Regions from separate parts of the Mesorhizobium sp. B2-5-3 genome, predicted to be linked through region 3. Evidence: predicted binding sites of a transcription regulator. Region 3 holds the regulator's gene; each other region holds the start of a gene.
The links. The regulator PhoB, encoded in region 3, activates phosphate uptake and scavenging genes when phosphate is short. The targets are predictions, from matches to a motif close to TGTCATNNANCTGTCAT.

Region 1 (4,156 bases), 580 kb from region 3:
CCGAGGCGAGCCGAGGGCCTGGGGCTCGCCGGCATCAGGGAACGTATCGAAAGCATTGGTGGCCAGTTCGAGACCACGACCGGGCCACAGGGAACACGATTGATGATTACGCTAGCCGTCGAGGATCAACCATGATCGGTACCATCCGTGTCGCCATTGTCGACGACCACCCGCTGTTTCGCGAAGGCGTTACCCGCAGCCTGTCGGAGATCGGCGGCTTCGAAATGGTGGCCCAGGGCGCCACTGCGCAGGATGCCGAACGCATCGCCTCGACTTTGCAGCCCGACATATTGCTGCTCGACATCAGCATGCCGGGTGACGGCCTTGCGTCGGTGGCCGGCATACTGGGTGCCAATCCCGGACAGAAGATCGTCATGCTGACGGTCTCGGAGGCCAATGCCGACGTGGCGCGGGCGCTGAACGCCGGTGTGCGCGGCTATGTGCTGAAGGGGGTCGGCTCGCGCATGCTGGCCGAAATCCTGAATGGTGTAGCGGCCGGCGAGACCTATGTGTCGCCGACCCTGTCGGCCCGCCTGCTTTCGGACCTGCAATCGCTGCAGCCGGCCAACGGCAGGACGGATCGTCTGCGTCAGCTCACCGGACGCGAGGCCGAGATCCTGCAGCTGGTGGCGGAAGGGCTGAGCAACAAGGAAGTGGCGCTGCGGCTGGCACTGCAGGAAAAAACGGTCAAGCATCACATGACCGGTGTGCTGTCCAAGCTCAACGTCCGCAATCGCACCGAGGCGGCGCTGCTGATGCGCGAAGCGCGGGATCGGGCCGGCAGCTAATCCTGGTCGGCCGCAAGGGATCCCCGGTTTGGGATAACGACACGCATAAATGAAAACCTGAAGCGCGGTGCAGCAGCGGAACGCTCCAGGGCAAAAAAGACGGCCCCTATACGGGGCCGGAGCGACAAGGTCACCTCCGCCGGGGGGCGGCGGAGGTGACACGTAAAGCGGGCGATGCCTATTGCCCGCTCTACAACCCCTTGAGGCGGCTTATATCCGCCGCCGTCGCAGGGCGCTCGACGATCGTGCGGCCCAGAGCGTCGGTCATTTTGAAGCGACCCTTCTCGATCTCTTCCCCGAAGCCGTTAGGGTGCTGCACCACGATCTTGTTGTCGTCTATTTCGACACGATCGCCGGTTGTTGCGTTCACATGCTTGCCGGAGCTGTTGGCACCCTTCCCCTTGCCGTTGTTGCCGCCGCCATTGTTCCCGTTGCCGCCAGCGTTGCCATTGTTGCCTCCGGCGTTGCCATTGTTGCCGCCGCCGTTATTTCCATTGCCGCCATTGCCGCCATTGCCGTTACCGCCACCACCGCCATTGCCGCTGTTCCCGCCAGGCTTGGCTTGGGCGCTGGACGCGACAATGCCTGCGGCGGAACCGTGAAAATCGAGGTGATAGGGGGCTATGGTCAGCGCCAGTGCCGGCACTGCTCTCAGGGCCAGCCAGCAACAATGAGCCATGATCGAGCTGCGCATCAGTCCCTCACTTGATCGGACCGGCAAAATTCAGAGGCCATCTCGTGCAGGTACGCGACCATCGGCGACATGGCGTGTTCGTGTAAGTGGCCCACGACCGATGCCGCGGCAATCCGGACCTTCGCCCCGATCGGTTTAGGACCTTGGTCCGAGTTTCAAACCGGATGTGGCGCGAGGTTCGCGGTCAAGCTGGCGGGTGCACGAATGTCACGAAAGTGTGACCGATCGTCTATAAGGGGTCGAAACGCGTGACACGCTCCAGCCATCCAGCCAGAGGCAGACCATGACCGACCATCGCTCGCCCGACGCCCGATTCCGCACCAGCCTGCTTGAGGAAAACGACGGTCCGGCGACCAACCCCACCGAAAACCGCACCATGGGCGAAATCATTGCCGAACGGTTTTCCCGCCGCGCCTTCCTCAAGGGCTCGCTGGCCGTCTCTGCCATTGCCGCCACCGTCAGCCCGCTGGCGCTCGTGGCCGCCGACGATGCGCGTGCCGCCGAGGGCTCCGCCTTCTCGTTCGAGGAACTCGAAGCCGGTATCGACGACAAGCACCATGTCGCGCCGGGCTACGATGCTGACGTGCTGTTGCGCTGGGGCGATCCGCTGTTTGCCGATTCGCCGGAGTTCGACCCGGCCAGGCAGTCGGCTGAGGCCCAGGCAAGACAATTCGGCTACAACAATGACTATGTCGGCTATATCGGGATCGATGGCTCCGCCGAGCACGGGCTGCTGGTCGTCAACCACGAATACACCAATCCGCATCTGATGTTCCCGGGCATCGCCAAGATCGTCGAGAAGGACGGCAAGAAGGCGGCCGAACTCGCGCCGCTCTCGAAGGAGCAGGTCGATGTCGAGATGGCGGCACATGGCGGCACCATCGTCGAGATCCGCAAGGAAGGCGGCAAGTGGCAGGTGGTGCGCGACGGCAAGTTGAACCGCCGCATCACCTCCAACACCGAAATGGCGCTGTCGGGCCCGGTCGCCGGTCATGACCGCGTCAAGACCAATGCCGACCCATCCGGCACCAAGGTCATCGGCACATTCAACAACTGCGCCGGCGGCGTCACGCCTTGGGGCACCTATGTCATGGCCGAGGAGAACATCCACGGCTATTTCTCCGGTGAACTGCCGGAAGGCCATAAGGAAGCCGCCAATTACAAGCGCCTCGGCATTCCGGAAGGCGCCTATGAATGGGGCGCGCATTACGATCGTTTCGACCTCGCCAAGGAGCCGAACGAGCCCAACCGTTTCGGCTGGATCGTCGAGGTCGACGTCAACGATCCGACATCCACGCCGAGGAAGCGCACCGCAATGGGCCGCTTCAAGCATGAAGGCGCCGAATCGATCATCGCCAAGGATGGCCGCGTCGTCTTCTATCTCGGCGACGACGAGCGCTTCGAGTACGTCTACAAATTCGTCACCGCGGGCCGTTTCGATCCGGACGACCGCGCCGCCAACATGAACCTGCTCGATGACGGCACGCTGCATGTCGCCAAATTCGCCGCGGACGGTACGGTGGAATGGCTGCCGATCGTCTTCGGCCAGGGCCCGCTGACGGCCGAGAACGGCTTTGCCGGCCAGGCCGACGTGTTGATCGAGACGCGGCGTGCCGCCGACCTGCTCGGCGCCACCAAGATGGACCGCCCCGAGGACATCCAGCCCAATCGTGTCAACGGCAAGGTCTATGTCATGCTGACCAACAATTCCAAGCGCAAGGCCGACCAGGTCGACGCCGCCAACCCGCGCGCCGACAACGCCTTCGGCCATATCATCGAGATATCGGAGGACGGCGGCGATTTCGCCGGCACCAGGGGCAGATGGGAGGTGCTCCTGAAATGCGGCGATCCGGCGGTTGCCGATGTCGGCGCCACCTTCTCCACCGCCACCACGGCCAATGGCTGGTTCGGCATGCCCGACAATTGCGCGGTCGATTCAGCCGGGCGCCTGTGGGTCGCCACCGACGGCCAAGGGCCGAAGGCTACCGGCCGCACTGACGGCCTGTGGGCGGTCGACACCGAAGGGCCCGCGCGCGCGACGTCAAAACTGTTTTTCCGCGTGCCGATCGGCGCTGAAATGTGCGGGCCGCTGTTTGCGCCCGACGATCAGACCGCCTTCGTCGCCGTCCAGCATCCAGGCGACGGCGGCGAGGATTGGGAGGCGTTCGGCCGCCCGTCCTATTATGAGGATCCGTCGACGCGCTGGCCCGATTTCAAGCCGGACATGCCGGTGCGGCCGGCGGTCGTCGCCATTACCAGGCAAGGCGGCGGCAAGATCGCGATTTAGAGGGCAATTCCAGGAAAGTGGGGTTCCGTCCGACGCGTAAAACGAACCTCCAGCCCGGTTCAGCGGCCCGAATTGGCGATCCGCCGGGCAATCCGCTCGGCGATCGCCTTGGCCTGGATGGCGGCATTGGCGAAGCAGCCGCGGATGCTCGGCCGCATGCCGGTGAACCAGAGGCCAGGCAGTTTCGGATCCGCATCGCCGCCGTTGAAGACCGGAACGCCCTTGCCGTCGAGCACGCCGAGATTGCCGACCATCTGCTCAAGCCCGGTGCGGTAGCCCGTCGCGGCAATGACGATGTCGGGATCGATCAGGCTGCCATTGGCCAGGATGACGCCGTCGCGGGTGAATTCTCGCACCCCCGGCACGACGGTGATCCTGCCCGCGCGG
Region 2 (4,156 bases), on a different contig from region 3:
TCAGCCAATACGTCGAAACTTTGCTGATTGTCCATGATGTTGCCGAGCATGATCTGGCCCAGCACCTGTTCATGCACGGTTGGGTTGGTGATCGGCACCATGGTCTCGACGCGGCGGTCGAGGTTGCGCGGCATGAGGTCGGCCGAGGAGATGTAGACGACGGCCTCGTCCGACGGCAGGCCGTAGCCATTGCCGAAGCAATAGATGCGGCTGTGCTCGAGGAAACGGCCGACAATCGACTTGACCCTGATGTTTTCCGACAGGCCCGGCACCTGCGGCCGCAGGCAGCATATGCCGCGCACGACCAGGTCGATCTCGACGCCCGCTCGGCTGGCGTCGTAGAGCGCGTCGATGATGATCGGATCGACAAGGGCGTTCATCTTCATCCAGATGCGTGCCGGCCGTCCCTCGAGCGCGTGGGCGACCTCATCGGAGATGTGCTGCAGGATACGGTTCCTCAGCGTGAAGGGCGAGATCGCCAGCCGCATTTCGGCGGTCGGCTCGGCATAGCCGGTGATGAAGTTGAAAAGCTGGGCGACATCGCGTGCGATCGTTGCATCGGTGGTGAAGAAGGACAGGTCGGTGTAGATGCGCGCGGTCACCGGATGGTAATTGCCGGTGCCCAGATGCACATAATTGCGCAGCTTGCCGTCCTCGCGCCGCACCACCAGCGACATCTTGGCGTGGGTCTTGAGCTCGAGGAAGCCGAACACGACCTGGACGCCGGCGCGCTCGAGGTCGCGCGCCCAGCGGATGTTGGCCTCCTCGTCGAAGCGCGCCTTGAGCTCGACCAGCGCGGTCACCGACTTGCCGGCCTCGGCCGCGTCGACCAGCGCACGCACGATCGGGCTGTCATTGGAGGTGCGGTAAAGCGTCTGCTTGATCGCCACCACTTCCGGGTCGGCCATCGCCTGGCGCAGGAACTGCACCACGACGTCGAAGGATTCGTAGGGGTGGTGGACGATGATGTCCTTCTCGCGGATAGCGGCGAAGCAATCGCCGCCATGCTCGCGGATGCGCTCGGGGAAACGCGGATTGTAGGGCGTGAATTTGAGGTCGTCGCGGGCAACGGCGACGATCTCCGAAATCTGGCTGAGCGCCAGCGGGCCGGTCAGGACGCTGATGCGGCTCGACGAAACGCCGAGTTCGCCGGCGACGAATTCGCGCAGTTCGGCCGGCATGAGCATGTCGAACTCGATGCGAATGACGGAGCCGCGGCGGCGGCGCTTTAGCGCGGTCTCGAACAGGCGCACGAGATCTTCCGATTCCTCCTCGACCTCGATGTCGCTGTCGCGAATGATGCGGAACGTGCCGGAGCCCTTGACCTCGTAACCCGGGAACAACTTGCCGATGTAAAGGCCGACCGCCTCTTCCAGCGGGATGAAGCGGACATGGTGCTTGCGGTCCGGCAAACGGATGAAACGCTTCAGCGCCACCGGCAGGCGCAAGAGCGCGCTCATCTCCTCGCCGTTCTTGCGATGGCGAAGCTGCAGCGCCATCGAGAAGCCGAGATTGGGGATAAACGGGAACGGATGCGCCGGGTCGATCGACAATGGCGTGAGAACAGGAAACACCTGGTCCTGGAAGTGCTCCTCCAGCCAGGCCTTCTCGTCCTTGGTCAGCGCGTCGCGGGTGATGCTCTCGATGCCTTCCTTGTTGAGCAGCACGGTCAGCGCCGAAAGGCTTTTCTGCTGGTCTTCCTGCAACCGTTCGACCTCGCGCAGCAGCTGTTCGAGCTGCTGTTCGGGGGTACGCCCGTCCGGACTTCTCAACACGATGCCTTCGCGAACCTGGCCGGCCAGGCCGGCGACGCGCACCATGAAGAACTCATCGAGATTGGCCGCGGAGATCGACAGGAAACGTACCCTCTCCAGCAGCGGATGGTTTGTGTTCTGCGATTCCTCGAGCACGCGGCGGTTGAACTGCAACCAGGAGAACTCGCGATTGACGAAACGATCCGGATTGCCTTCCGGGCTTGCCGCTTCCGCATTGATGAACTCGCTCTGGACCGGCTTCAGTTCGTTCATGGTTCCTGCTCTTCCCACGTCTGGTTGCTTCGCCGCTTTCGGGCGGCGCCCAGGCTGTTGCGCCTGGCCGCGATGCTCCAGCCGGTTAACCGGCTTAACTTATCCTCTGACAGGCTTTTGCGACAGTTTCATTTCATCGAACTTGCAAACAGGCCGGTTATGATCCAAACGCTGAGCAGACTGCGCTAAAGGAGACGACGATGGCAGGCGGTTCCATTCCCCATTTCCAGAACGATGCGGGCCATCCGGCGATCGATATCGGAGTCAAGGAATTCATGTGCACCGGCGCCAACCCGCCTTTCGACCATCCGCATGTGTTTCTCGATATGGGCGACGACAATGAGAAGGTCTGCCCCTACTGCTCGACGCTCTACCGCTATTCGCCGAAGCTGACGGCGATGGAAACGCTGCCGGCCGGCTGCCTCTACATCGACCAGGCCGCCTGACTTCCAGCGGCCCGGCCAATGGCAGACGCACAGTCCCGGCAAGTCATCATCGCCGGGGCGGGTATTGCCGGGCTGACCGCGGCGTTGGCTTTCGCCGAGCGGGGCTATCCCGTACGGATCTTCGAACAGGCGCAGCGCCTAGAAGCGGCGGGCGCCGGCATCCAGCTTTCGCCCAACGCGACACGCATCCTGCGTGAGCTCGGCGTACTCGACGCACTTCTTCCCAATGCCGTCAGGCCGGAAGCCGTGGTGCTGAAGGATGCGGCAACCTTGGGCGAACTGGCGCGCGTACCTTTTGGACGAGCCGGCGAGGCGCGCTGGGGTGCGCCCTACCTCGTGGCGCATCGAGCGGACCTGCAAAACGCGCTGATGGCGCGCGTGGCTGCCATGCCCGATGTTCATCTCACTACTGGTGCGCGCCTTGGCAGCGTCACGATCAGCAGTTCAGGCGTCACCGCGGCAGCCGATGTGGGTGGCAGGCTCGTCGCGGCGGAAGGTTTCCTTCTGGTCGGCGCCGATGGCGTCTGGTCGTCGATGCGCGGACTTGCCGACCAAGGAAGGAAAACCAGGCTTGCGAAAAGCCACTTCTCCGGCGAACTGGCCTGGCGGGCAACCGTCAGCGCAGACAGTCCTGCCGGGCAAGCTTTTGCAGAGATCGGTGCGCCGGACTGCGTCACCACCTTCCTGCATCCCGGCTTTCACATGGTCGCCTATCCCGTCAGCAAGGGCAGCGCCATCAACCTCGTCGCTTTCACCAGGGGCGAGCGTATCGCCGAAGGCTGGTCCGGCCATGCCGATCCCGCAATCCTGGCCGGCGCCATGCGCCGCACCGCGCCGGCGCTGGCAAGGCTTGCGGAGTTGGCCGGCCCGTGGGCGGCCTGGCCGATCCATACGGTCGATCAGAAGCAGCCATGGGTAAGGTCGGGCCGCATCGCGCTGGTCGGCGACGCGGCGCATGCCATGACGCCGTTCGCGGCACAGGGCGCCGCGATGGCCATCGAGGATGCCGCCACGCTTGCCGACGTCATGGCCGCCTCCCCTGCCGATCTCGCCGGAAGTCTTCAAATCTGGGAAGGCCTGCGCCGGCCGCGCGTCGTGAGAGTGGCACGTCGCGGCGCCCTCAACCGCCTTGCCTGGCATGCCTGGGGTCCGGTGGCGTTGGCGCGCAACCTTTTCCTGAAAATGCGGGCGCCGGAGAAGCTCGCCGCGGATTTGGACTGGCTTTATGGGTGGCGGGCCTAGAACTCGAACGAGGCGTTGGCGTTATCTGCGCGACCTAGCAATTATACAGCCTCAACGACCACCCGAGCGAGACCGGCAACGGGTTCCACCAACCGGTGCGCAGGCCGGCGGTTCGCAAGGCGGCCGCGGTCCAGGTGTTGCAGCCGGCCAGCGCATTGAAATGGCCGTTCGCCTCATAGAAGCGGTCGAAATTGGAATAGGCGGCCCCTGCGATGACGATCGGCCCGCCTGGTCCTTGCTGAAAACTCGCATCGATGAAGTCGAGCAATGCGGCAAAGCGGTCTTCCGGGATGTCGAAGCCGGCAACGTCGGGTCCGGAGATATCGCCGGCGACCTCGACATGCATCACTGAAGCGTCAAGCGTCAGGGCCTTGAATACGGGCATCGCCTTCAGCTGTGACCAGGTCGGCGTCTCCAGGTAGAAGGCGCGGCCGCCCCAGC
Region 3 (4,156 bases):
GGCGGTCATAGCCGACGACCGGAATGCCTTCGTCGAGCGCCTTCTGCACCGCCGGGCCGATGGCGGAGGCGTCCTGCGCCAGGATGATCAGCGAATTGGCGCCCTGGGAGATCAGGCTCTCGACGTCGGTGAGCTGCTTGCCGGGATTGGACTGGGCGTCGGCGGAAATATACTTGTCGCCGGCGGCTTCGATCGCCTTCTTCATGGCGGCCTCGTCGGTCTTCCAGCGCTCTTCCTGGAAGTTCGACCAGGAAACGCCGATGACCTTGTCCTTCGCCTGCGCGACCGACGCGAGCGTCAGCGACATGGCGACACCCGCCAGGATGGCGGCTGTGAATCTCTTCATCTTAATCCTCCCTGCGCCGCGTATGGCGCGACCAAACAGGCCCGTAGGCCGGCACAAAGGCTCTATTTTTTCGAGCCTCGAAAAAACACTGGTCCATCGTCGGAACGCTGTCAACGTCGATTCTGATGTATTTTGATGTCCTCGTGAATTTTTTTCGAGCTCCGGAATAAATAATGACAGCCAAGGCCGGTTCTGCCAGTATTTGACGGTCGTCGGGATCCTGGGGAGAGAACGCGGCGACGGGGAGGATGCGAGAAACATGTCGGTCGGAATCCGCCACGACGATTTGCGCCGACGCAACCGGGCGATGGTGATCGCGGCCGTGCGCCGTGCCGGGCAGCCCTCGCGCACCGAGATTGCCGCGACCACCGGGCTCAGCCATTCCACCATATCGGCGATCTCCTCCGACCTGATTGGCGAAGGCATCCTGGCGCAGAGCAAGCCGAGCGAGGCCGGTGCGCTGAAACGCGGCCGGCCGCAGGTCGGCCTCAGCCTCAACCCTGAAGCCGCGGCGGTGATGACCGTGGTGCTGTCGCTGAATTTTCTCTCCGTCGCCGTCATCGACTATGCCGGCCAGGTGATATCTGAAGAGCAGCGCCGGCTGGACACGCTCACCCTGTCGCGCGAGGCGCTGATCGGCGAATGCGTGGCCATCGTCAGGCGGCGGTTCGAGGATCCCGACCTCGACGTCGGCAGCATCGCCCGTATCGCGCTGGCGATCCAGGGCATCACCGACACGGATGCGCGCACCATGCTGTGGTCGCCGATCACGCCGCAGACCGACATCGCCTTCGCCGACATACTGGAGGCCGAGTTCGGCATTCCCGCCACCATGGAGAACGATTGCAACATGATGGCGGTGGCGCTGCGCTGGCGCGATCCCCAGCGCTACCGCGACGACTTCATCGCCATCCTTTTGTCGCACGGCATCGGCATGGGCTTGGTGCTGAAGGGTGAACTGTTCACCGGCACCCATTCATCCGGAGGCGAGTTCGGCCACATGATCCATCGCCCCGGCGGGGCGCTCTGCCGCTGCGGGCGGCGCGGCTGCGTCGAGGCCTATGCCGGCAACTATGCCATCTGGCGCAACGCGAGGCAGCTTGGCGAGGACACCGAGCCCGTCGACGTCAGCGACGCCGACATGCGCACCCTGGCGGCCTCGGCGCGCGAAAAGGACGGGCCGGAGCGCGAAGCCTACCGCAAGGCCGGCGAGGCGCTGGGTTACGGCCTTGGCAGCCTGTTCGCGCTGATCGATCCGGCGCCGGTCGCCATGGTCGGCGTCAGCGCCGCCGCCTTCGACCTGATCGAGCCGGCTCTGCGCGAGGCCATTGCCCAGACCGCCGGCGGCCAGCACTCGAAATCGATTTCCTTCGACACCGAGCCGAACGAACTGCCGCTGATCCGCGAGGGCTGCGCCATGCGCGCGCTGACCTTCGTCGACCAGGAGATTTTCGCGCCGGGGGCACAGGCGAAATCAGGCGTGGGCGAGAACGTTGCGTGACATATCCCTAGTCTTCGCGAATCGCATACCCCGCGCCCCGAATGGTGCGGATCACGTCAGGCATGCGGCCGTTGTTGACCGCCTTGCGCAGCCGGCCGACATGCACGTCCACGGTGCGCTCGTCGATATAGATCGTTTCGCCCCAGACATTGTCGAGCAGTTGGCTGCGCGAGAACACGCGGCCGGGATGTCGCATCATGAATTCGAGCAGGCGGAACTCGGTCGGCCCGAGCCGGATCTCGCTTTTCTTGCGGTAGACCCGGTGCGATCCACGGTCGAGCACGATGTCGCCGACCTTGAGCACGCTGGACAGAACTTCGGGCTTGGCGCGGCGCAGCAGCGCCTTGACGCGTGCCATGAATTCCGGCGTTGAGAACGGCTTGACCAGATAGTCGTCGGCGCCGGTGGAGAGACCGCGCACCCGGTCGCTTTCCTCGCCGCGCGCCGTCAGCATGATGATCGGCAGCCGCTCGGTCTCGGGCCGCATGCGGAGACGGCGGCAGAGCTCGATGCCGGACACCGCCGGCACCATCCAGTCGAGCACAAGAAGGTCAGGGACATTCTCCTGCAAGCGGATCTCGGCTTCGTCGCCGCGCGTCACCACCTCTACCTGATAACCCTCCGATTCCAGATTGTAACGGAGCAGCACACCCAGCGGCTCCTCGTCCTCCACCACCATGATGCGTGGCGCGATCATCGACTGGTCACCCCTGCCGTCAAGCCGCTGGCGCCGACATCGCCGTCTCGTCCTGCTTCGGGCGATTGGCGGGCAATTGCGTGCCGGTCAGCACATAATAGGCATTTTCGGCAATGTTGGTCACGTGATCGCCGATGCGCTCGAGATTCTTGGCGCAGAACAAAAGATGCGTGCAGGCGGTGATGTTGCGCGGATCCTCCATCATGTAGGTCAGCAGCTCGCGGAAGACCGACGTGTATTTGACGTCGATGCGTTCATCGTCGGCGCGCAGCTTGGCAAGTGCCGCGGCATCGCGCGCCGCATACTCCTCGATCACGCCTTGGACCTGGATCAGCACAAGCTGCGCCATGGCGTCGATGGAGTGCGACAGGTCGCGCGGCGTGGCGGCAAGGCCGACGGTGCCGACGCGCTTGGCGATGTTCTTGGCGAGATCGCCGATGCGTTCGAGATCGCCCGCCATGCGGATCGAGCCGACGACATGGCGCAGATCGTCCGCCATGGGCTGCCGCTTGGCGATCAGGGTGATGGCGCGGTCGTCGAGTTCGCGCTGGCGCGCATCCATGATCGCGTCGTCGGAGACGACGCGCTGGGCGAGCGCGTTGTCGGAATTCAGGAGCGCCTTGGTCGCGCCGCCGACCATCGATGAGGCGAGATCGCCCATGTCGCGGATCAGCCTGCTGATCTGTCCGAGATCTTCGTCAAAGGCTGCGACTGTGTGTTCGGCCATGATCTTGGTCCTCGTATGCCTGGGATCAGCCGAAGCGGCCGGTGATATAGTCCTGCGTGCGCTTCTCGCGGGGCGACGTGAAGATCTTCTCGGTGCGGTCGAACTCGACCAGCTCGCCCAGATACATGAAGGCGGTCTGCTTCGACACGCGCGCCGCCTGCTGCATGTTGTGGGTGACGATGACGATCGTATAATCGGCCTGCAACTCGTCGATCAGCTCCTCGATCTTGGCGGTCGACAGCGGATCGAGCGCCGAGGCAGGCTCGTCGAGCAGGATGACCTCCGGCTTCACCGCCACCGTGCGGGCGATGCAGAGGCGCTGCTGCTGGCCGCCCGAAAGGCTGAGGCCGCTGGCGTTGAGCTTGTCCTTGACCTCGCTCCACAGTGCCGCGCGCTTCAGCGCCTGCTCGACACGGCCGTCCATCTCCGCCTTGCTGAGCTTCTCATAGAGCCTGACGCCGAAGGCGATGTTCTCGTAGATCGACATCGGGAACGGCGTCGGCTTCTGGAACACCATGCCGATCTTGGTCCTGAGCAGGTTGAGATCCTGCGAACGGTCGAGGATATTCTGGCCGTCGAGCAGCACCTGGCCCTCGGCGCTCTGCCTCGGGTAAAGCTCGTAGATGCGGTTGAAGACGCGCAGCAGCGTCGACTTCCCGCAGCCCGAAGGCCCGATGAAGGCGGTGACGCTGCGCTCGGGCAGCGACAGGCTGATATCCTTCAGCGCCTTCGACTGGCCATAGTAGAAATTGAGGCCCTTGACCTCGATCTTGGCTTTCTCGACCGCGACTTCGGGCGTATTCAACTCGGTGGACAACATCGGTTTCATCTGTCCTCTCTGCGTCCGGTAAGGCTGCGGGCGAAGATGCTCAGCCCGAGAACCGT

Region 1: FJ867_RS03395 (PhoX family phosphatase) is a predicted target of PhoB. The motif match lies at 1,688-1,704, and genes of this name have one in related genera.
Region 2: FJ867_RS07465 (RNA degradosome polyphosphate kinase) is a predicted target of PhoB. The motif match lies at 2,147-2,163, and genes of this name have one in related genera.

Annotation. Positions count from the first base shown of each region.
Region 1 is NZ_VFUS01000001.1:639,621-643,776, forward strand. It holds gene FJ867_RS03375 (sensor histidine kinase) at 1-135, shown strand, start outside; gene FJ867_RS03380 (response regulator transcription factor) at 132-788, shown strand; gene FJ867_RS28645 (hypothetical protein) at 979-1,434, opposite strand; gene FJ867_RS03395 (PhoX family phosphatase) at 1,766-3,769, shown strand; gene FJ867_RS03400 (NAD(P)/FAD-dependent oxidoreductase) at 3,829-4,156, opposite strand, start outside.
Region 2 is NZ_VFUS01000003.1:13,156-17,311, reverse strand. It holds gene FJ867_RS07465 (RNA degradosome polyphosphate kinase) at 1-2,027, opposite strand, end outside; gene FJ867_RS07460 (zinc-finger domain-containing protein) at 2,228-2,473, shown strand; gene FJ867_RS07455 (FAD-dependent monooxygenase) at 2,492-3,715, shown strand; gene FJ867_RS07450 (TIGR02117 family protein) at 3,750-4,156, opposite strand, start outside.
Region 3 is NZ_VFUS01000001.1:61,052-65,207, forward strand. It holds gene xylF (D-xylose ABC transporter substrate-binding protein) at 1-346, opposite strand, end outside; gene FJ867_RS00305 (ROK family protein) at 606-1,847, shown strand; gene phoB (phosphate regulon transcriptional regulator PhoB) at 1,855-2,544, opposite strand; gene phoU (phosphate signaling complex protein PhoU) at 2,564-3,271, opposite strand; gene pstB (phosphate ABC transporter ATP-binding protein PstB) at 3,297-4,100, opposite strand; gene pstA (phosphate ABC transporter permease PstA) at 4,097-4,156, opposite strand, start outside.